3 regions of the Arthrobacter sp. D1-17 genome follow, and region 3 is predicted to be linked to each of the others. Evidence: riboswitches for the same ligand, from Rfam matches in the RefSeq annotation. Region 3 holds a riboswitch; each other region holds the start of a gene.
What was found. A riboswitch is a leader RNA that binds a small molecule or an ion and turns the genes downstream of it on or off. The one in region 3 is predicted to bind thiamine pyrophosphate.
Positions count from the first base shown of each region.

Region 1: linked by a shared signal. The riboswitch ahead of M1E01_RS06475 (FAD-dependent oxidoreductase) and the one ahead of thiD (bifunctional hydroxymethylpyrimidine kinase/phosphomethylpyrimidine kinase) in region 3 are both predicted to bind thiamine pyrophosphate.
Region 2: linked by a shared signal. The riboswitch ahead of M1E01_RS01325 (ECF transporter S component) and the one ahead of thiD (bifunctional hydroxymethylpyrimidine kinase/phosphomethylpyrimidine kinase) in region 3 are both predicted to bind thiamine pyrophosphate.

Region 1 is NZ_CP096382.1:1,372,689-1,380,450, forward strand. Features, by position in the region: gene M1E01_RS06455 (DEAD/DEAH box helicase) at 1-1,398, opposite strand, end outside; gene M1E01_RS06460 (RNB domain-containing ribonuclease) at 1,634-3,247, opposite strand; gene M1E01_RS06465 (ferritin-like fold-containing protein) at 3,289-3,975, shown strand; gene thiE (thiamine phosphate synthase) at 4,034-4,762, opposite strand; TPP riboswitch at 4,790-4,911, shown strand; gene M1E01_RS06475 (FAD-dependent oxidoreductase) at 4,903-6,387, shown strand; gene thiS (sulfur carrier protein ThiS) at 6,384-6,620, shown strand; gene M1E01_RS06485 (thiazole synthase) at 6,626-7,438, shown strand; gene M1E01_RS06490 (4a-hydroxytetrahydrobiopterin dehydratase) at 7,506-7,762, shown strand, end outside.
Region 2 is NZ_CP096382.1:290,173-297,934, forward strand. Features, by position in the region: gene M1E01_RS01295 (Na+/H+ antiporter subunit E) at 1-466, shown strand, start outside; gene M1E01_RS01300 (monovalent cation/H+ antiporter complex subunit F) at 463-741, shown strand; gene mnhG (monovalent cation/H(+) antiporter subunit G) at 731-1,132, shown strand; gene M1E01_RS01310 (peptidoglycan DD-metalloendopeptidase family protein) at 1,332-2,753, shown strand; gene M1E01_RS01315 (DUF4235 domain-containing protein) at 2,820-3,083, opposite strand; gene M1E01_RS01320 (heme-degrading domain-containing protein) at 3,120-3,665, opposite strand; TPP riboswitch at 3,786-3,927, shown strand; gene M1E01_RS01325 (ECF transporter S component) at 3,997-4,617, shown strand; gene M1E01_RS01330 (ABC transporter ATP-binding protein) at 4,617-6,233, shown strand; gene M1E01_RS01335 (energy-coupling factor transporter transmembrane component T family protein) at 6,230-7,033, shown strand; gene M1E01_RS01340 (hypothetical protein) at 7,105-7,762, opposite strand, start outside.
Region 3 is NZ_CP096382.1:1,781,449-1,789,210, forward strand. Features, by position in the region: gene M1E01_RS08320 (Rne/Rng family ribonuclease) at 1-2,320, shown strand, start outside; TPP riboswitch at 2,479-2,576, shown strand; gene thiD (bifunctional hydroxymethylpyrimidine kinase/phosphomethylpyrimidine kinase) at 2,634-4,172, shown strand; gene rplU (50S ribosomal protein L21) at 4,520-4,828, shown strand; gene rpmA (50S ribosomal protein L27) at 4,888-5,151, shown strand; gene obgE (GTPase ObgE) at 5,269-6,858, shown strand; gene proB (glutamate 5-kinase) at 6,923-7,762, shown strand, end outside.

The sequences.
Region 1 (7,762 bases), 410 kb from region 3:
GGATCGGCTGTTCTTCTTGCCGGTCTCGCCCAGGTCCTCCAGGACTTCGGCGTCGACGCCGGCCAGGGTGCGCTTGCTGCGCGGAAGCCTGCCCTTGGTGCCTTCCGGAATGTCCAGGTCCTCGTACAGGTGCGGCGAGGAGGAGTACGTTTCGACGGGCTCGGGAACGCTCAGGCCCAGGGCCTTGTTGATGAGGCCCCAGCGCGGCATGTCATCCCAGTCCACGAAGGTCACGGCCGTGCCCTTGTTGCCGGCACGCCCGGTGCGGCCCACGCGGTGCAGGTAGATCTTCTCGTCCTCGACGCACTGGTAGTTGATGACGTGCGTGACGTCGTCAACGTCGATCCCGCGGGCGGCGACGTCGGTGGCCACAAGGACGTCCACCTTGTTGTTGCGGAAGGCCCGGAGGGCCTGCTCGCGGGCTCCCTGGCCGAGGTCACCGTGGATGGCGGCTGCGGCGAATCCGCGGTCCACGAGTTCCTCGGCAACTTTGGCGGCGGTGCGCTTGGTCTTCGTGAAGATGATGGTGCGGCCGCGGCCGCGGGCCTGCAGGATGCGGGCAACAACCTCGATCTTGTCCATGCTGTGCGCACGGTAGATGAGCTGGCGGATGTCGCGCTTGGTGAGGCCTTCGTCATCCGGGTCTGCAGCGCGGATGTGTGTCGGTTGCGTCATGTACCGGCGGGCCATGGCGATGACGGGGCCGGGCATCGTTGCCGAGAACAGGAGGGTCTGGCGGACCGGGGGTGTGCCGGCGATCAGGGTTTCGACGTCGGGGAGGAAGCCGAGGTCCAGCATCTCGTCGGCCTCGTCGAGCACCACGATCTTGACGTTCTTCAGCACCAGGTGCTTCTGCTTGTAGAGGTCGATCAGGCGTCCGGGTGTGCCGACGACCACTTCCACGCCCTTCTGAAGGGCCTCAACCTGCGGCTCATAGGCGCGGCCGCCGTAGATCGTGGTGATCCGGGCGTTGCGCTTGCGCGAAGCGTTCTGCAGATCATTGGCAACCTGCACGGCCAGTTCACGGGTGGGGACGATCACCAGCGCCTGCGGGGCGCCGGGAGCCGGCAGCTTGTCGAAGCCGGGATCACCCTGTCCCACGACGCGCTGCAGCGCAGGAATGCCGAAACCGAGGGTCTTGCCGGTCCCGGTCTTGGCCTGTCCGATGATGTCGTGACCGGATAGCGCCACGGGCAGTGTCATCGCCTGGATGGGGAAGGGGTGCGTGATGCCGGCGTCGGCGAGGGACTCGACGATGTCCGCGCGCACGTTGTAGTCGGAGAAGGACTTTTCCGCGATCTCGTGGGGTTTCTCATCCGAGATAATGGTTTCTTCCGGCTCGATGGTCTCGGTTCCGGTGTCGTCGGAGAGAAGCTGGTGGGTATGCAATTCACTCACAGGGGAGTTTCCTTATTCATTTAGGCATTGGCGCCGCCTGCTCAACGGGCCGGCCGGGAAAGCCGCTCCGGAGCACGCTCAGGCGCGCGAGCAATTCCAGTGGAAGCCGATCGCGGGCTATCAAATGCTGGCACTGGGGACCAGCGGGTCTGTCTCAAGATCGCGTAGGGGCGGGCTTGTTGAATTCAAAAATACTGGAAATCAACGACCGGGCATCCATTTCTACCCCTTAAGTCTAACCGGCAAAACCGGATTCCCTGACGGGCGCCTGTTCCCCGACCAGTTCGAGGTGCACTTCGCGTGTGGCGATGTCCGCGGAAACCAGCCGTACCCGGACCCTGGTGCCGGACTCCATTTCGCCCTCACACCGCGCCGTGACCGCCGGTTCGGCGATCTGGACCGTGCCCCACGGGCCGCCGTTGGAACCCTTGCCGTTGGACTTTCCGTTAGTACCCTTCCCGTTCCCGATGACGTTCGCAGTGACTGTGCTGTTGCTGTTATGGCCGTTGCCGCTGCCGCTAGGAGCGCCAGCGCCGGCGCCGTTGCCGTTGTTCTTGGCGGGTTTGGATCCGGAGATCACGACAGCGTCGAACTCCTGGCCGATGTGGTTGCTGAGCAGCGCAGCCTCCACGGTGTCAAGCGCGAGCCGCTCCATTTTGGACGCCAGCTGATCTGAAGCAGCCATTATTTCCGGCAGCGACGGCAGAGCCTCCCGGGCCCAGGAGGGCACAGCTCTGTTGTTGCTCAGCGCCTCGCAGATGACAAGGACGAACCGGTCGACCAGACGGCGCAGCGGAGCTGTGGTGTGGGCGTAGGCTGTGCCGATGGCAGCCTGGATGGCGTCCTCGGGAACAGTGCCATCGAAATAGGTGTAGCCGGCTCCGCGGAAGAGCATGCCGGCAGAGTGCAGGATGGCCAGCTGCCGGTGGTCCGTCGGATCCAGTGTCCGCAGGTACTCGCCGTAGCTGACCGTTCCGTCCCAAGGCTTTCCCAACGCCGCCGTCTGACGCCTGAAATGCGCCAGCGACCGTTCGTCAGGGGCGGGCATCGTGCGCAGGATGCCTACCTTGCCGTCAAGCATCAGGGAGGCGGCGGCCATGCCGGTCATCAGCGAGATCTGGGCGTTCCAGTCCTCCACTGGAAGCTGCGGCGCCGCGACAATCTCATAGCCGCCGTCGGGTAGCTGTACGATCTCCTGGTCCGGCATATTCAGGCTGGCGCCGTCCCGGGCCCTTTCCAGTTCCACGCGCTTGATCCCCACCTCGCGGAGGAGCTGCAGCACGGGCGACGCGGTTCCCGCGTCCAGCGCTTCCTGCGCGCCCTTGTAGCTCAGCTTCGCCCGGCTGCGGACCGAGGCGCGCCGCACCGATACGGAGACTACCTCGGCAGCGGCGTCGAGCGCGAACTCCCACACGAACGCCGAACACAGCTGACCTGCCAGCAGGCTGCCCGCGTTTTCGCTGATGACTTCGGGGTGCAGGGGAATCCGGCCGTCCGGGGCGTAGAAGGTCTGGCCGCGGCGGCGGGTTTCGGCGTCGAGCGCGCCGCCGGGGGCGACGAAGGACGGTACGTCGGCGATGGCGTACAGAATCCGGTAGCCGTCCCCGGTTCGCTCGATGAAGAGTGCCTGGTCCAGATCCGTTGACGATGGCGGGTCGATAGTCAGGAATTCGACGTCGGTGAGGTCCAGCCCGGGAAGCTGCAGCTGAGCCACAGCCGCTTCGGCTTCTTTAAGGACGTCCTCAGGGAACGGCCCGGGCAGCTCCAGTTCCGTCCGCAGCGCACTCAGGGCCTCCGCCAGGGCGTTGGTCTGTTCGTGGACGCTGGGAGAGAGACGATGATGTGGCACGAAAATCAGGTTAGTCGGATTTCCGCGGTTAGTCTTGGATTATGGGCACAACCTCGACTGGCACTGCTCGGTATGACCGTTTCGTGGCCGACCTGTACGGCGTCATGGCATATGGTGAGCTTTCCGCTTTCGAGCGGCTTTCGTCGGACGCCCGCTATTCTCCTACGCTTCACGACCGCGCCGTGCTTGGCCGCATCGCGGTCATCGAGTTCCAGCACTACGAGCTGGTCAGCGCAAAGCTGGCTGAGATGGGAGTGGACGTCGAGGACGCGATGCTCCCGTTCCAGGCCGCCGTGGACCATTTCCATGAACGAACCCGGCCCGCTGACTGGTACGAGTCGCTAATGAAGGCCTACGTCGTCGATACCGTCTCGGCAGACTTTTACCAGGCAGTAGCCCGGTATGTGGATCCGGGGAGCCGTGACCTGATTGCCCAGGTCCAAGCAACCGAGGAAGCAACAATAGTCCTCCGCGAACGTCTGCGCGGGGCCCTTGCGGATGATCCGCGGCTCGCCTCCAGACTCGCGCTGTGGGGACGGCGGCTACTGGGCGAAGCCCTGACCCAGGCGCAGCGGGTGGGGTACGAACACGCGTTCCTGCCCGATTTGATCGCGGCCGCGGACAGCGGAGCTGACGATGCCTCAGTCCGGGAGGCAGTGCGCGCGCTGACCGCGGAACTTGCCGAAAACCACTCGAAGCGCATGGTGGAGCTGGGACTGAGCAGCTGACGTTGTGTCTCCTTTGTGCGCCCTGAGCAGTGGCCGGGGCTCCCGCGCGTAATGCGCCCTAGGCCCTGACGGCGCCGGAGGCCCTGGGTGCGGCTCCCGCGGCACCAGCCGCTCCGGCGTCGAGGGCGGCAATGAGTTGTGCCGCGGCAGCCGCCGGGTCCGGGGCCTCGGTGATGGCCCTGACCACGACGATGCGCTCGGCGCCCGCCGCCACCACCTGTTCCACGTTGCTGAGATCGATCCCGCCGATAGCGAACCACGGAAGCCGCCGGCCGCTTTCGCCACGGGCCCTGTGGGCAGCCTCGGCGGCATAACGCACGAGGTCAAGTCCGACGGCGGTCCTTCCGGGTTTCGTGGGGGTTGCCCACACGGGGCCGACGCAGAAGTAGTCGAGGCCTTCCGGCGCCTGCGCTGTGGCGATGGCGTCATCAATTTGGTCGGGGGAGTGGGTGGAGAGACCGATTGCCGGAGAACCGGGCAGCACCTGCCGGGCCGCGCGCAGGGGCAGGTCCTTCTGTCCGATGTGGAACACGGGAGCGCCGGCCAAGGCGGCGATGTCGGCCCGGTCGTTGACGGCCCAGAGCCGGCCGTGCCGTCCGGCGATCTCGCGGAGAACCTCGAGGAGCTCCAGTTCCTCGGCTGCCTCAATAGTCTTGTCCCTGAGCTGAATGATATCCACGCCGCCGGAGAAGGCGGCGTTGACGAAGTCTGCGAAGTCGCCGCGGTCCTTGCGGGCGTCCGTGCAAAGGTACAGGCGGGCGGAATCGGTGAGTTCATGCGCGGTCATGGCAACCAGCCTAGTTCCTCTAAACTGGGTCCGTACCGCGGGAGCCCGCTGCAGCTGTCATAAACGGCGCAGGGCTGAGAGGGCGTCAGAGCCGACCGCTTGACCTGATCCGGTTAGTACCGGCGTAGGGAAGGAATTGCATGAAGCCTGGAACCGGTGGCGCATCTGCCATTGACCTCACGTCCGGCGATGCCAGGACATCTGCCGCTGGCAGCCCGTACGCCACTAAACCTTTGCACAGCATCGAACCTCTGCACGCCGACGTCGCCGTCATTGGCGGCGGTGTGATCGGCCACGGGATAGCCTGGGAGGCCAAACGCTCAGGACGCTCGGTGGTCCTCATCGATGAGGCGCCCGGAACCGGTGCCAGCTGGGCAGCAGCGGGCATGCTCGCCCCTGTGAGCGAACTGCATTACCAGGAGGAGGAACTCCTCGAGCTCATGCTCGAATCCTCCGCGCTGTGGCCTGGCTTCGTAGCGACGCTCGATGCCATGCGGCCAGACCCCCTCAAGCCAGACCATGGCAGGGAGGACACAGGCTACCTTGCGTCACCCACCATTGCGGTCGGCGTCGACCAGGCTGACCGGCGCACCCTGATGGATCTTCGCCAGGTGCAGCAGGCGCATGGCCTGATCGTCGAACCGCTGACCATCCGCGCAGCCCGGCTGCGTGAACCGCTGCTAAGCCCAGGCATTTCCTGTGCCCTGGAGATTCCGACGGACCACCAGGTTGATCCGCGAAAACTCGTAAAGAGCTGCGCAACTGCGCTGTCCCGCCACTCTCCCGGTGCGCGGACTGCCGTGGCCGGCGCGGAAAGCGGCTATGCGGTACGGGACAACGCCGTGGCATTGCTGTGGGACGCGGGGCGGGTCAGCGGTGTCCGGCTTGCTGGCGGCGGCACGGTGCTGGCCGCGGAAACCGTGGTAGCCAATGGTCTCGCGGCTGCGTCGCTGGACGGTCTTCCGGAGAACCTGAATCTTCCCCTCCGGCCGGTGTACGGCGATATTCTCCGGCTGCGGGTCCCGGACCGGCTCCGTCCCTTGCTGACGGCAACAGTGCGGGGCATCGTGCGAGGAGTTCCGGTCTATCTGGTTCCGCGGCAGGACGGGACAGTCGTTGTCGGCGCCACCCAGCGTGAAGACGGGCAGGGTGCTCCCAGCGCGGGAGGGGTCTACCAGCTGCTCAGGGACGCGCAGGCCCTTGTGCCGGCGATCGCGGAGCTGGAACTTCTCGAGGCAACCGCCCGGGCTCGTCCGGGCACGCCGGACAACGCGCCGCTGCTGGGCCGCGTCCCCGCAGCGAAGGAGAGCGGGTACGGAGCGGCAGACTGCGAATCCGGAACGGCGGACCGCGGGCTTGGAGCGCACGTTCCGGGGCTCATCATCGCTACCGGCTTTTTCCGGCACGGGGTCCTGCTGACGCCTGCCGCGGCCGTCATCTGCCGAGAGCTGATGGACGGTGTAGAGGACAGCCGCTGGGGCGCCTTCAGTCCCGGCCGGTTCCCGGCCGGGCAATCGGAGCTGTTGGCCGCTGCCGCACAAGGCACTGCGCCCCCTGGCCCGGCTGTATCAGGCCCAGCCGCATCAAACCCAGTCACATTTGACCGAACCAAGGAATCCGCATGAACATCACATTGAACGGCAAACCCCACGCCGTGGGGACAGAAGCCTCCGTGACGACGCTCGTCAGCCAGATCACGGGGCGGGAACTTGCCTCAGACGGGCAGGCCGCGGACGGCCAGCGTCTGGGTGTTGCGGTGGCGCGCAATTCCGAGGTGGTGCCCCGCAGCCAGTGGCACAGCACGGCGCTCACCGAGGGCGATGACATCGAGCTCGTTACTGCAGTTCAGGGAGGATGAGGACGATGACTGAAACAACTGCGCTTCCGGCCGTGCCCGGAACAGACAGTGACCCCCTGGTTATCGACGGAGTGGAATTGAGTTCCCGGCTCATCATGGGCACAGGCGGAGCGCCCAGCCTGGACGGCCTCGGTGCGGCGCTGCTGGCCTCCGGCACGGAACTGACCACGGTCGCCATGCGACGCTATTCGCCCGCCGAAACGGGTTCCCTGTTCCAGCTGCTCTTGGATAACAACATCCGGGTCCTGCCGAATACAGCCGGCTGCTTCACTGCCAGGGACGCGGTCATGACGGCGGAGCTGGCCCGTGAGGCGTTGGAGACGGACTGGGTGAAACTGGAAGTCATTGCCGATGAGCACACTCTCCTGCCTGACGCGGTGGAACTCGTCGATGCCACCGAGCAGCTCGTCAACCGGGGGTTCAAAGTCTTCGCGTACACCAACGACGATCCGGTTCTGGCGCTGCGTCTGGAGAACCTCGGAGCCACCGCCGTCATGCCGCTCGGCGCTCCGATCGGGACCGGATTGGGAATCCTCAACCCGCACAACATCGAGCTGATCGTGTCCCGTGCCTCTGTGCCTGTGGTGCTGGACGCGGGCATCGGCACCGCCTCGGACGCCGCCTTGGCCATGGAACTGGGCTGTGACGCCGTGCTGCTGGCGACGGCCGTGACCCGGGCACAGAACCCTGCGCTCATGGGCCAAGCCTTCAAACACGCTGTTATCGCCGGTAGGCTGGCGAAAGCGGCCGGGCGGATTCCGCGCCGCGAGCATGCGCTGGCGTCTTCTGCGATGGAAGGCCGGGCCGAATTCCTCTAGGGCCGGGTCCTGAGTGTGCGGGCGCACGGAAGGGCAGGCTCACCCGCTACCCGTCAAGGAGTCAGACGTGGGACCCAAGGACGAGATCCTCACCCGCTCCCAGATAGATGAGGCCCTGTCGGGCCTGCCTGACTGGCGCTACCGCCTGGGCGGCCTGGTCACTGTCTACAAGACGCCGACGGCGGCCGGCGCGCTTGAGCTGATTGCCGGCGTCGGGCGTCTTGCCGAGGAGAAGGACCACCATCCGGACCTGGACTGGCGGTACAACCGTGTGTTTATTCGGTTCACCTCTCACGACGCGGGCGGCGAAGTGACCCCGCGTGA
Region 2 (7,762 bases), 1.5 Mb from region 3:
CCTGTTGTTCGGCACGATGCTCGCCGTAGTGGTGGCCCGCCTCTTCTACCTGCCGCCCGTGGAGCTCAGCGGACGCTTCAGCGTCCTCCGGGCCATCCCGTTTGCCCTGCAGTTCATTGGCAAGGTGGTGCTTGCCAGCTTCCAGGTTTTCTACCTTGCTGTCGCGCGGGGGCCCAAGGTGACCAACGCCGTCGTCGCCGTCCCGCTCCGGAGCCATTCAGATCTGATGGTGACCGCAACAGGACACGTGATCTCCCTGATCCCGGGCTCGCTCGTGGTGGAGGTGGACAGGTCGACCTCGACGCTCTACATCCACGGACTCAATGTGCGGAATGCGGACGATGTGCTGAAGCTCCGAAAGGAAGTGCGCGACACGGAGGCCGGGCTGATCCGCGTCATGGGAACGAAAGAAGAACTCGCAGCATTGAATCAGGAGACAGTACTGAGCCAGGAGACAGGCGCATGATGCAATTCGTGCTGACGGTCACCGCTGTGGTGCTGTCCCTCGCCGCCGCGGGTGCGATTGTGCGCATCGCCCGCGGCCCGTCGCTGCTGGACCGCGTGCTCGCCGCCGACGTGCTGTTGGCCATCCTCGGTGCCGCGCTGTGCATTGATATGGCCGTGAACAGGCATCTGAACAATCTGATGCTGCTGGTGGCCGTGTCCGTCATCGGATTCATCGGCTCGGTGACCGTGGCGCGCTTCGTAGCGGACAGGCGGGAGCAGCCCAGTGAGTCCTGACCCAAATGCAGTGGATACCATGATCGATGCAGTGTCCGCCGTCTTCATGATCGTGGGGGCTGTGATGTCCCTGGCCGCAGCAATTGGCCTGCTGCGGTTCCCGGACCTGATGAGCCGGATGCACGCCGCCACCAAGCCGCAGGTGCTCGGGCTGTTCCTGCTCCTGGCGGCTTTGGGACTGCAGATGCGCACCTGGTGGGTATGGCCGGTGCTGCTGGTGGCCTGGATCTTCCAGCTGCTGACGGTACCGGTGTCTGCGCACATGGTCGGCCGCGCGGGCTACCGCACCAAGCACCTCCACAAGGAGCTGCTGAGCACCGACGAGCTGGAAGCCGTCGTGGTGAAGGCCGCTGAGGCAGCCAGGGAACGGGATTCAGACGGCGGACGCTGACCGCCGCAGCCGTGGCGCCCGCCGGGAGTTTGCTCAACTTCCTGTGAAGATTTCCGCAGTCCGCCGGGGGTCAGGGCAGGATTCCCTGAGCTTATCCACATAGGGGCCTTTTTAGCTTCAGCCGCCCCACGCAGCATGGTCCCATGGTAGAAACGCTTGCCGCCCAAGGGAATCGGGCGATCTACATGGGGGGATCCACGTGGCAAAACATCTGGCACCGAGGGCTGCCCGGCGCGCTGCCCAGCAGCGGCGCCGAGCCATCCGCGTCAGCATGAGCGCAGGCACGGCAGTGCTTGCCGCCTATGCTTCTGGAATGCACGGCGCTTCCGGAATGCACGGCGACGGCCCGATGATTTCTGCCAGTCCTGCATCCGCCCAGGCACCGGACAGTGTTGCCGTCAGCATGTCCGCCGGCTCCGCTGTCGCTGCGGGCGGTGCTCGGGATGCCGTCTCGGGCGCTGCCGTTTCAGCCCCTGTCGCCGCGCCCGCTTCTTCCCCTGTCTCTGCGTCGGCCGGAGTGGCGCTCTCCTACAGCCGTTCCGTGGTCCTCACCGGGGCGAAGGAATGGACACGAGAGCTTGACGCTTCGTCAGCTCGGTCGCGGCGTCCCGCCGCCGGGACCCTGATGTCACCGTTGGAGGTCCTGCATCCCAGCTCTGCCTTCGGCGTGCGGAGGAGCCCGATCACTGGCGATGCCGGGGAGTTCCACTGGGGCCGGGACTTTGCCGCTGCCTGCGGGACCCGCGTTTACTCTGTGGACGCCGGGGTGGTGCGGGCAGTGGGATGGCATCAGTGGGGCGGCGGCAACCGAGTGGAAGTCGACCATGGCAACGGCCTGATCACCACTTACAACCACCTTGAGGGCATCGGGGTCGGGAAGGGCGAGTCGGTGCAGGCCGGGGACGTCATCGCCAAAGTCGGGACCACGGGCGCTTCAACGGGATGCCACCTTCACTTCGAAACGATCCTGAACGGCAGCCACACGGACCCTGAGGAGTGGACTCTGGTGCCGCTCGATCCGGCGGATCCTGCTGCTGCCGTGACGATGACCGACTACCGGAAGCCCGGGACGGCGAAGGACACGCCTGCCTGGGCCGTCCCGGCGGCGGAAGCCCACAACCATGAGGTGAACCACGCTGAGCGTAAGCCGTCACGGTCCAAGACCGCCAAGGCTCCTTCGCGTTCCAACGCCCGCGTCTCCAATGCCGCTGCTTCTCCGGCAAAGAAAGCCGTGGCACTTTCAAAGAAGGCAGTGGCACCTGCGAAGACTGTGGCACCTGCGAAGAGTGTGGCGGCCGCCAGGCCTGTTGCGCCCGTGAAGCCGGCTGTGCCGGCAAGGACGGCGGCTCCTGCCCCACGGCCTACGCCTTCCCCTGCTCCGTTGCCGGTGAAGACCGCCGCTCCGGCTCCACGGCCCACGCCTTCCCCTGCTCCGTCGCCCGCGAAGACGGCCACTCCGGCGCCTGCTGCGGCCCCGAAGCCCACCTCTTCGCCCACCTCTTCGCCCAGTGCTGCGCCGACGTCCGCGCCGGTTTCAGTTCCCGTTCCTGCCCGGAACGTGACACAGGAGCAAGCTACGGAACCTGACGCGGCAGCAACGGCGGCGCCTGCTGCCGGTTAAGCTGCGGCGGCCTCTAGCCACCGACTAACGGCGGTGGCTAGGGCATTGCGGATATAACGACGGTGCCTAGACGATGTCCTGGGTTTTGGCGAAGCGGGTGATTGCGCGCTGCGTGCCGCGGTTGGTCAGAACCTGGATGACGGCGCTGACTGAGGCTGAAACCAAGGCGAAGGTCAGGGCTGAGCGCAATGTCGTGGGAACGTCGTCCTTGCCGCCCTTCGGAGGCTTGCGGCCTGTGGTTTTTTCCCAGACGGCGTCCACGGCCCTAGTGCCGGCGTATCCGGCGAGCAGACTGATGCCGGTGCCAAGCAGCTTGATGAAAAAACTCATTCCGAAACCCCTTGCGACGTGACTACTGGTTCGTCCCTAGCCTAGCCGCATGGACCCGAGGATTTCCCGCAGGGCCCGCACCACCAGGTCGTGGTCCGCCTTCTGCGGCAGCCCCGAGACCGTCACGGTCGCCACGGCCCCCACGCCCTGCACATAGACGGGAAAGGAGCCCCCGTGGGCCGCGTACGTGGTCTGGTCGAACCACGCGTTGTCCTCAATGCGGCCTCCGCCCACCCTGCCGCGCAGGCCAACCAGCAGGGACGGTTCCTCATACCGTGCCGCCGTGCGCCGTTTGGCCTTGACCCAATGCCCGTTATCCGGGGTGGCACCTTCCAGGGCAGCATGAAAAAGCATCTGCTCGCCCTTGGAGATGTCGATGGCGATGGGCAGGCGGCCGTCCTTTCCGAGCTCAACCAGCAGAAGGCCCAGGCTGAGGGCGTCATCTTTGCTGAACCGGGGGAACTGGAGTTCCGAGATCTGCGATTCAATCTCTGAGATCAGCGACTCAAGCGCCCCCGCCGGCTGTTCGTCGGCGGCGTCGGGATCAAATAGGGCCGGAGTTCCGGAGTCCTCTGCGGTCATTGCCCCAATGTACTCCGTGGCTATTGCCATGTACTCCCTGCCTATCGCCCGGATTGTGACGCCGCCGCCGGGTTGACGGTCAATCATCGGTGTAAACTGGACCAGCCAACAAGGGCACATTCATTACGACAGGGGAGCGCCGCCGTCGGGCATCACTGGCATGTCCAGAGAGCCGCAGGTGGGCGCTGAGAGTGCGGACAACCGCAGACCCTCGAACCTGATCCGGCTAGTACCGGCGCAAGGGAGTCGAGTTCTCAAAGTGTCCGGCAGCAGGCACCCTAAGCCAGCAGCCGGGGAGCGCTTTCCCCTCCTGATCCTCAGGAGGACCATCATGACAACAGCAACAGCTAAGAAGTCCGGCAACACCTGGCGCGTGGCCGACATCGTGGTGGCGGCGCTGATCGCCGTCGCCGGTGGTGTGATTTTCTGGGCTTGGTCCCAGGGCGCCAACCTCATCTCTGCACCGCTGAACGCGGTCTACCCGCCCCTGACCGGCCTGTACGCCGGCGGCTGGATGATTCCGGCGGTGCTGGGCATGCTCATCATCCGCAAGCCCGGCGCTGCGCTGTTCTGCGAATCCGTGGCCGCCACCGGTGAGCTGATCATGGGCTCGCAGTACGGCACCACGGTGCTGATCTCAGGCCTGCTGCAGGGCCTGGGTGCGGAGCTCGTGTTCGCCGCGTTCCGGTACAAGAAGTTCAACCTGCCCGTCTCGCTGCTGGCCGGCGCCGGCGCCGGGCTGTTCTGCGGCCTGAACGATTCGTTCGCCCCGTGGGGTTGGAACATCGCCTACGCGGCCGGGGACAAGCTGGCGTACATCATCTTTACCGCCGTCTCCGGTGCCATCATTGCCGGCGCGCTGTCCTGGATCGCCACCCGCGGCCTGGCCAGGACCGGCGTGCTGAGCTCCTTCCCCTCCCGCAAGGCAGCCACGGAGCCCGTGTTTAACTGATGCCCGCACAGCAGGACGCCGGCGTCCGCCCGGCCGCGGTTACCGCCCGCGGCTGGGGTTGGCGCCACGCCGGACGCACCAAACCTGCAGTCAACGCCCTCGACCTGGATATCCGGCCGGGGGAGCGGGTGCTGCTGCTGGGGCCCTCAGGCGCCGGCAAATCCACGCTGCTCCACGCGCTTGCCGGGGTGCTTGGCGACAGCACCGCCGACGACAGCGGCACGGCGGCGGGCGACGACGCGGACGAAAGCGGCAGCCTCCTGATCGACGGCGAACCTCCCCGCGCCCAGCGCGGCCGTGCCGGCCTCATGCAGCAGGACCCGGAGACGCAGGTGGTTCTCTCCCGCCTCGGCGACGATGTCGCCTTTGGTGCCGAAAACCTCTCGGTGCCCCGGGAACGGATCTGGCCCCGGGTGCACGAGGCGTTGGACGACGTCGGACTCGGACATTTCCCGCTGGACCATCCGACGTCGGTCCTGTCCGGCGGGCAGAAACAGCGCCTCGCGCTGGCCGGCATCCTGGCGATGCGCCCCGGGCTCATTTTGCTGGACGAGCCCACGGCCAACCTTGACCCTGCCGGAGTCCTGGAGGTCCGGGACGCCGTGGCCCGCTGCCTCGACAAGACCGGCGCCACGCTGGTGGTCGTGGAGCACCGGGTTGCCGTGTGGAAGGACCTCGTGGACCGGATCGTTGTGCTGCAGCCGGGCAGTGACACGCAACCGGCGGTGCTCATTGACGGGGCCCCGAACCAGGTCCTCCAGCAGGCCCGCACGATGCTGATCCGCGCGGGCGTCTGGGTTCCCGGTTACGTTCCACCCACCCGCGAACGGTCGCTGACCGGGCAAGCCGGCAGCGAGGGGGGTCTTGCGCCAGGCCAGCTGCTACTCGCCGCTGAGAGACTTGCCGTCTCAAGGGAACGGCCCCGCCGGCGCGGCTTCACATCCCTTCCGCCGGTTCCGGTGCAGCGCGACGTCACGGCACAGGTCCGCGCGGGGGAAGCCCTCACCATCACCGGGCCAAACGGCGCCGGCAAATCGACGTTCGCTCTGACCCTGGCCGGGCTGATTCCGCCTGTCGAGGGCAGGGTGTCCGCGACCCTGGAGCTAAGCGGCGGAGCCGGCATCGACCCGTACAAGTGGCGGGCCGAGCACCTGATCGCCAGGATCGGCACGGTCTTCCAGGAACCCGAGCACCAGTTCGTCACCGGCAGGGTACTGGACGAACTGCAGTTCGGCCCCCGGCACCTGGGACACGGCGAGGAGCGCGTGGACGAGCTGCTGGAGCGGCTTCGCCTCACCGGCCTCGTGGATGCCAACCCCTACACACTCTCCGGCGGCGAGAAGCGCAGGCTCTCCGTGGCCACCGTTCTGGCCGCCCATCCGCAGGTCCTGGTGCTCGACGAGCCGACCTTCGGCCAGGACGCCAACACCTGGGCCGAACTCGCCTCCTTCCTGTCCGAACTGCTCGATGCCGGAATCGCCGTCGTGTCGGTGACGCACGACCAGGAATTCACGCAGGTGCTCGGCGGCACCGAGCTCAAACTCGGCGCCGCGGACCTTCAGCCCCCAGGCGTCGATGCACCAGGCGTGGGAACACCGGAAGCGGCCGCATCATGAGGGCCGCCTTGATCATTTCCGGCAACCAGGCGGTGCTGACCCGGGCCAATCCGCTGGCCAAGCTTGCCGCCGTCTTCCTCATCACGCTGGTCCTCGCCCTGTCCATCGACTGGATGTCCGCCACCGTAGCGCTGGTCTGCGAGCTGCTGCTCTTCCCGCTCGCCGGCCTGACGGTGACTTTGCTCTGGCAACGTGGCTGGCCCCTGATCCTCGCGGCCGCCGTGGGCGGCTGGAGCACCGCCATTCTGGCGCCGGACAGCGGAAGGATACTGATCGACGTCGGCATCTGGTCCATGAGCGAAGGTTCGCTTGAGCTGGGGCTGGGTTTCCTGCTCCGGGGCCTGGCGATTGCCCTGCCGGCGGTGCTGCTGATGAGCTGCACCGATCCGACCGACCTCGCCGATGCCCTGGCACAGAAAGCCCGTCTGCCGCACCGCTTCGTGCTCGGAACACTGGCGGCAATGCGCCTGGTGGGCCTGATGGCTGAGGAATGGCAGACCATCGGGATGGCCCGGCGGGCCCGTGGCGTCGGAGCCCGCGGCAACCCGTGGCAGCGGCTGCGCGCCACCCTCGGGCAAAGCTTCGGGTTGCTGGTTCAAGCCATCAGGCGCGCGACCCGCCTTGCCGTCACCATGGAGGCCCGCGGTTTCGGCAGCACAGGCCGGACCTGGGCCCGCGAATCGGTTTACAGCCGGTTGGACATCTGGGTGCTGCTAGGGGGAACGGCCATCGCGGCCGGTGCCGTGGCCGCCGCGGTCTGGGCCGGAACCTGGAACATGGTGTGGCTGGAAGGCTCCTAGGACTGCCCGCCCATATCACCACTGCACGCGTCCAGGACAATCGCCTGCCGGAATGCCGGCCGTCGGAATGCCTAGATGCAGGAGTAGTCGTAGTCAAAGCCCTTGGAAACGAACTGGGTCACTGTTACTTTGCCGCCGGCTGTCAGTGGAGGCAGGGCGCAGTTGCTCCTGGCTCCGTCCACAGTGCTGGCTCCGGCCAGCCAACTCGGCAGTCCATACAGGCTGCTGCCTTCCGGGACGGTGCCGATGATCTGCCACCACTGGTAGCCCGAGGAGTAGATGCCCACCTCGGCGTCGATGCTGTGGAAAAAGTCCGTCATGCCTTCCAGGACCGCCCTGTTCTCCTCATGGCTGCCGTTCCAGCTGTTCTCCGTCTCCACGTCCAGCCACCAGAGGTAATCGTCCGGCTCGCTGATGCCCCGCATATAGGCGTCGTCAAAGGCCTTGGCCCAGCCGTACATGTAGGCGCATGCAGCATCCGGTTCACCTTCGCAGGTGCCGTACGGGTTCGCTACGGGTTTGCCGCCGTAATCGTTGCCGGTAGGCCACCAGGATCCATCCGTTTCCGGGTTGGCAGTATTCACGTACAGGGCCACGCTGGGCTGGCCGGTGATGTCGTCCGGGATCTTGTTGGCCCATTCCAGCTGCTCAGCCAGGCAGGAGTTGGTGGTGTTCGCCAGCCCGTTGTTCACGCCGATGATTGCGAAGGCGGGGTTCTCGGGAAGCGTC
Region 3 (7,762 bases):
CGCTCCCCGCGTTCCCAGCGAACCGGCCGTAAGCAACCGCGTGACCAGCGTCAAGGGCTCCACGAGGCTGGAAGCGAAGAAGCAGCGCCGCCGCGAATCCCGCGACACTGGCCGGCGCCGGACCGTCATCACCGAGGCAGAGTTCCTGGCCCGGCGCGAATCAGTTGACCGCCAGATGATCGTGCGCCAGCGCGACGACAGAATTCAGATCGGCGTCCTGGAAGACGGCGTGCTGGCCGAGCACTTCGTGTCCAAGACGCAGCAGGATTCCCTGATCGGCAACGTCTACCTGGGCAAAGTTCAGAATGTGCTGCCCTCGATGGAAGCTGCCTTCGTCGACATCGGGCGCGGGCGCAATGCAGTGCTGTACGCCGGCGAAGTGAACTGGGAAGCAGTGAACCTCGAAGGCAAGCAGCGACGGATCGAGAACGCCCTGAAGTCCGGGGATTCCGTCCTGGTGCAGGTCACCAAGGACCCTGTCGGCCACAAGGGCGCACGCCTGACCAGCCAGATCTCCCTGCCGGGGCGTTACCTCGTGTACGTGCCCGGCGGTTCCATGACGGGCATCTCGCGCAAGCTTCCCGACGTCGAGCGCAACCGCCTGAAGCGCATCCTCAAGGACCGCCTTCCGGAAGACGCTGGCGTCATCGTCCGCACCGCCGCCGAAGGCGCATCCGAGGAAGAGCTCACCCACGACATCAACCGCCTCCGGGCCCAGTGGGAAGGCATCGAAAGCCAGGCGAAGTCCACCAAGGTCCTCGCTCCCGAGTTGCTGTACGGCGAACCCGACCTCACTATCAAGGTGGTCCGTGACGTCTTCAATGAGGACTTCTCCAAGCTGATCGTTTCCGGTGATGAAGCCTGGGACACCATTGAGGCCTACGTCACCTACGTTGCCCCGGACCTCGTGGGCCGGCTCGAGAAGTGGACCAAGGACGAGGACATCTTCGCTGCCTGGCGCATCGACGAGCAGATCCACAAGGCGCTGGAGCGCAAGGTGTTCCTGCCCTCCGGCGGATCACTGGTGATCGACCGCACCGAAGCCATGACCGTGGTCGACGTCAACACCGGAAAGTTCACCGGCAGCGGCGGCAACCTCGAGGAAACCGTCACCAAGAACAACCTGGAAGCGGCTGAGGAAGTCGTCCGGCAACTGCGGCTGCGGGACATCGGCGGCATCATCGTAATCGACTTCATCGACATGGTCCTGGAATCAAACCGTGACCTCGTGCTGCGCCGCATGGTGGAGTGCCTGGGACGTGACCGAACCAAGCACCAGGTGGCCGAGGTCACCTCGTTGGGCCTCGTACAGATGACCCGCAAGCGCATGGGCACCGGCCTGCTGGAAGTCTTTGGCGAGCAGTGTGAGGTTTGTGCAGGCCGTGGCGTTGTCACGCACGACGAGCCCGTCGAGCACCGCCGCGCCAATGTGGTGGCGGCCGAACACCATGTCCCGCGCAGCGAACACCAGCCCGCCGTACGCACCGAGCGTAAGAGCCGGCGCCGGGGCAAGGCCGGACAGGGACCGGCTGAAACCGGACCCGCCGCACCGGCCGTCATGCACCACGAACCCAGCGAAGCCGAGCGCCACGCCAAGGCCGAGGCAACGCGGGCAGCACTGGCCAACATCGCCGCCGCTGCGCACGCTGCCCACCTCCACGAGGACGCAGCCCATCAGGCGGAGGCTGCCGGGGAGCAGCGTCCGGCTGCAGCTGCCTCAGCGGCCGCTCCGGAAAGCCCGTTGGTGCACCGCGCACCTGACACGGAAAGCATCTCGGGCCGGCCGGGCGCCGTGTTGACCTTTGGCGGCGAGAAGGTAGTCCTTCCTTTCGTGGAGCACACGGAGCCTCCGGCCGTGAAGCCTGCGCTGACCCTTGACCGCCTTGAGGAAGCCTTCGCGCACCTCGGGGAGCCGAGACCGGAAGCCTCCAGGGAAGCCGAGCCTTCAACGACGGCCCGGCCTTCCGCGGCGACTCCGCCTTCAAAGGCAACCGAGCCCGCTAAGGGCGCCGATATGCCAGCCCCGGCACCTGCCGCCGTCCGGGCACCTATTGACAGCGACAGGGAGCGGTTCGCTGACCATTCCGACGTGGCCGTGCGCACCCGCCGTCCGCGGCGCAACCGCAGCGCCAGCCGGGCGCAGGGTGCGGCCAACGAGACGTCCGTGGAACACCACGAGCCTGTGCCCGGGGCTGCCGCCGGGCACTCCCATGAGGCCAAAGTGCCGTCGGCGGACAACAGGACTGAGAAGGCCGCGGGTCCGCAGGCTGCGGATGGACCCATCATTCTGGGCGTAGGCGTACCCGCTTCCGAGCTGTAGACATGGGCATGCTGCCGGGAACATAATTTCCGGCAGCCGCTCGTTGAGTGGGCCAGCGGGCCGGCGCTGCAACAGCAGGGCCGGCCCGCTGCATTTAAGCCGGGAGTTACGGGCGAACCGACATGCAGTGCCGCGGACGGAAGGACAGGCTAGGCTGGGGGACTGACACGGGGTGCCGAGCACGGAGCCGGCTGAGATCCAAACCCGTTGAACCTGACCGGTTAGTACCGGCGAAGGGATGTCTTCCTTGACTGCAACATCGTCTGCAACATCTGCCCTGCCCTTGGCGACTGCTCCGCTTTCGATCTCCACGATGTCTTTTGGTGCAGACGTCCGTGGAGCAGCGGCTCCCGTTCACGTTTCACCCGCCACCCGGAGGGTTCCCCGGGTCCTGGCCATCGCCGGTTCAGATCCTTCCGGCGGCGCCGGCATTCAGGCCGACCTGAAAAGCATCGCAGCCACCGGCGGCTACGGAATGGCCGCCATCACTGCGCTGACGGCACAAAACACCAGGGGAGTCAGAGGAGTCCACGTGCCGCCGGCCGGCTTCATCGCTGCGCAGCTCGCGGCGGTCAGCGACGACATCGCCATTGACGCCGTGAAGATCGGCATGCTGGGCGACGCGGACATCATCACCGCGGTCCGCACGTGGCTCGAGAAGGTGCGTCCCGGCGTCGTTGTCCTGGACCCGGTCATGGTTGCCACAAGCGGCGACCGGCTCCTTCAGGAATCCGCTGAGGGGGCGCTGCGGTCGCTGCTGCCTCTCGCAGACCTCATTACACCTAACCTTGCGGAACTGGGCATGCTGCTGGGTGAGCAGGAAGCGGCCACCTGGTCCGAGGCATTGGAACAGGGAAAGCGGCTCTCGGCCGAAACCGGGGCTATTGTCCTCGTCAAGGGCGGGCACCTGGAGGGCGCTGACTGCCCGGACGCCCTGGTGAACACGGGTGGGGCTTTATCTGCGGACGTTGTGGTGGTGGAGGGGCAGCGCGTATCCACCCGAAACAGCCACGGCACGGGGTGCTCACTGTCCTCGGCGATGGCGACCGTACAGGCTCGGCTGGGGAACTGGGAACTTGCCCTGCGCACCGTCAAGCCCTGGCTGGAGGGCGCATTGCGCGCCTCCGAGCAGCTCGAGGTAGGCCACGGAAACGGCCCGGTACACCACTTCCACCATCTGCCGCAGGCAGACGATACCGCCGACGGCAGCTTCGCGGCCCTGCTGCAGGCGGAGGCCGCTGCTGACCTCGACGCGATTTACGGTTTGGATTTCATCCGCGGGCTGTCAGAGGGAAGCCTCCCGGAAAACCAGTTTGCCTACTACCTTGCGCAGGATGCCATCTACCTCAACGGCTATTCGCGGGTTCTCGCCAGGGCCAGCGCGCTCGCCCCCACCGAGGCCGAGCAGCTCTTCTGGGCCCGGTCCTCCCAGCAATGCCTCGAAGTCGAGTCCGAGCTGCACCGCAGCTGGCTAAGCACCAGAACAGTCCCCAGGGGCCTTGGCCCGGAGACGAAGGCCTACGTGGACCACCTCCTGGCCGCGTCGGCATCCGGCAGCTACGCGGTGCTGGTGGCGGCGGTGCTCCCGTGCTTCTGGCTCTACGCCGAAGTAGGGCAGACCCTGCATACCGGATTCCTGGCAGCCGGAGCCCCGGACGGGCACCCCTACGCGGAGTGGCTGCGCACCTACGCCGATGAGGGTTTTGCAGCAGCCACCCGGCAGGCCATCTCAATCACTGACACAGCGGGGCGAAAAGCTTCCGACGCGGAACGCCGAGAGATGCTCACTGCCTTCCGGCACTCCTGCCGCTTCGAGGTTGATTTCTTCGACGCGCCGCGCCGTCACAGCTGAAAGGGAACCGGCGGTTAAGCCGGTAAGATAAATGGGCATGGTCACGGCAGGCTTGGAGCGAAAGCCCCTGTGGTGCTTATCACGGACTACCCGCCGGGACCAGCCTCATTTGCGGCCGAAGGCAAAATTAGCGTAATCTAGATCTTCGGTGCTTACGCCAACACTTGGGTTATGACCCCGGGAACCGTCCAATTGGAATTCCAAGCGGTAATGTTCTTGGGTTAGCTCACGGATTCCCTCGGGGAGTCCACGGCGTTGAGGCACAGCGAGAGCCAGGCCATACACAATCGGACCCCCGGTTCCGCACGCAAATTTAGTAATAAACGTCGAGAGAAGTGAGTTCCCAAGTGGTGTACGCGATTGTCCGCGCAGGCGGCCGCCAAGAGAAGGTTTCCGTTGGAGACTTCGTTACCCTGAACCGCGTCGCCGGTGGAGCCGGCAGCACCATTGAGCTGCCCGCACTGCTCCTGGTTGACGGCGACAAGGTCACGTCTGCTGCGGCGGACCTGGCCAAGGTAACTGTTACGGCTGAGATCCTTCAGGACCTGCGTGGTCCGAAGATTGTCATCCAGAAGTTCAAGAACAAGACCGGATACAAGAAGCGCCAGGGTCACCGTCAGGAACTGACCAAGGTCAAGATCACCGGCATCCAGTAACTTCGGTTACTGATCAGGTTTCCAGCAGATTCCCCAGAATTTAGAGGCAGGCATTCCAAATGGCACATAAAAAGGGCGCGAGCTCCACTCGCAACGGTCGTGACTCCAACGCACAGTACCTCGGCGTCAAGCGCTTCGGCGGCCAGGTAGTTTCCGCCGGCGAAATCATCGTTCGCCAGCGCGGCACCCACTTCCACCCCGGTGCAGGCGTTGGCCGCGGTGGCGACGACACGCTGTTCGCACTCCAGGCCGGTGCTGTCGAATTCGGCACCCGCCGCGGCCGTCGCGTCGTGAACATTGTTGCTGCTGCAGCTGCAGAGTAACAACAGAACTCAACCGGTGGAGCGGGCCATGATGGCCCGCTCCACTGGTCGTTTAACCGCATTACAATCAATTTGGGCGTTCCAACACGGCCACATTCAGCACAGAGGAGATTCACCGTGGCGAGCTTTGTAGACCGCGTAGTACTGCACGTATCCGGCGGTACCGGTGGCCACGGTTGTGTCTCTGTCCACCGCGAGAAGTTCAAGCCTCTCGGCGGACCCGACGGCGGCAACGGCGGCAACGGCGGCGACGTCATCCTCCGGGTGGACTCCCAGACCACCACGCTGCTGGACTACCACCATGCCCCTCATCGCCACGCCACCAACGGCGGCCCGGGCATGGGTGACTGGCGCGGCGGCAAGAACGGCGAGACCTTGGTCCTGCCGGTCCCGGACGGCACGGTCGTCAAGACCAAAGACGGCGAAGTCCTCGCCGACCTCGTGGGCGAAGGCACCGAGTACATTGCGGCCGCCGGCGGCTTGGGCGGACTCGGCAATGCAGCCCTGTCCTCCCAGAAGCGGCGGGCACCTGGCTTCGCCCTGCTCGGCATCGAGGGCGAGTCTGCCGACATCGTGCTGGAGCTGAAGTCCATCGCCGACATCGCTCTGGTCGGCTTCCCCTCGGCCGGCAAGTCCAGCCTGATTGCGGCAATGTCCGCTGCCCGCCCCAAAATCGCCGACTACCCCTTCACCACGCTCATTCCGAACCTTGGCGTTGTGCAGGCCGGTGACATCCGGTTCACCATCGCCGACGTTCCCGGGCTCATCGAGGGTGCCAGCGAAGGCAAGGGCCTGGGACACAACTTCCTGCGACATGTCGAGCGATGCGCAGCTTTGGTGCACGTTTTGGACTGCGGTACGCTGGAATCTGACCGAGATCCACTCTCAGACCTCGCCATTATCGAAGCCGAACTCGAAAAGTATGCCGTCGACATGAGCTACGCCGGCAACAACGGCGAGGTTGTTCCGCTTAACCACCGGCCCCGTTTGGTCGCACTGAACAAGGTGGACCTGCCTGACGGCAAGGACATGGCCGATTTTGTCCGCCCCGAACTGGAATCCAGGGGCTACCGCGTGTTCGAGGTTTCCGCCACGAGCCACGAGGGCCTTCGGCAGCTTGGATTCGCCATGGCGGAGATCGTTAAGGCCGCCCGTGATTCGGTGGCGGCCGCGCCCCCGAAGGTGCATGCCCCGGTGCTGCGCCCGCGTGCGGTGAACGAGACCGGCTTCAAGATCCGCCGCGAAGAAAAGAACCTGGAGCCGCTGTTCCGGGTCCTGGGTGAAAAGCCCGTGCGGTGGGTCAAGCAGACTGACTTTACGAACGAGGAAGCCATTGGCTACCTCGCCGACCGGCTTGCCAAGCTTGGCGTTGAAACCGAGCTGTTCAAGCAGGGCGCCAAGCCGGGTGACACCGTGGTAATTGGTGACGACGACGGCGTGGTGTTCGACTGGGAACCGACAATGATGGCCGGTGCCGAACTGCTGGCATCACCGCGCGGTACCGACATCCGCTTTGCAGACGTCGGTGACCGCCCCACCCGAACCCAGAAGCGCGAGGAACAGATCGAACGCCGCGAGGCGAAGGCTGCGGCGCGTGCCGAGCTGGAAGCCGAGCGCAAGGCGGGCATTTGGACGGAGTCAGTCAGCGGGCGCCGTATCGCACGGCCGCTCAAGGAGAGTGGACTTAACACCCAACATGAGGAGTGAACGCGCACACGTGTCTGATACGTCCGCAATTGTCATCGAGGAGCCCAAGACCGACCGCCGCAGCATGCTCGCCAAGGCGCGCCGCATCGTCGTCAAGGTCGGATCGTCGTCGCTCACCAGCATCAAGGGCGGAATTTCCGAAGAGGCGCTGATCGAACTCTCCAACACGCTCGCTGCCAAGAGCAACGAGGGCACCGAGATCATCCTGGTCTCCTCGGGCGCCATCTCCGCCGGGCTTGCGCCGCTTGGACTTGAGAAGCGTCCGCGTGACCTTGCCACCCAGCAGGCGGCAGCCAGTGTTGGGCAGGGACTGCTCATGGCCCGGTACACCCACGCGTTCGCCGCCCACGGCGTGACCGTGAGCCAGGTGCTGCTGACGGCGGATGACCTGATGCGGCGCAGCCACCACCTTAATGCGTTCCGGGCATTGAACCGGCTCCTGAACCTCGGGGTCGTGCCCGTCGTCAATGAGAACGACACCGTCGCCACGCACAAGATCCGCTTCGGGGACAACGACCGCCTCTCGGCACTCGTGGCGCACCTGGTGCGCGCCGACGCGCTGATCCTCCTGTCCGACGTCGACTCCCTCTACGACGGGCCCCCCTCCAGCGGCGCCAAACGAATTCCGCAGGTTGACGGCCCGCAGGACCTGGAGGGCGTCAACATCGGCAAGACCGGCAAGGCCGGCGTGGGCACCGGCGGCATGCAGACGAAAGTCGAAGCCGCCATCATGGCCGCGGATTCGGGCATTCCGGCTTTGGTCACGTCCACAGAAAATGCTGCGGCAGCCCTCGCCGGCGAGGACGTGGGAACGTGGTTTTCCGTCAACAGCGGCCGCAAGTCCGTGCGCATGATGTGGCTCGCCCACCTCGCGCATGTCCAGGGCCGGCTGCTTCTCGACAAC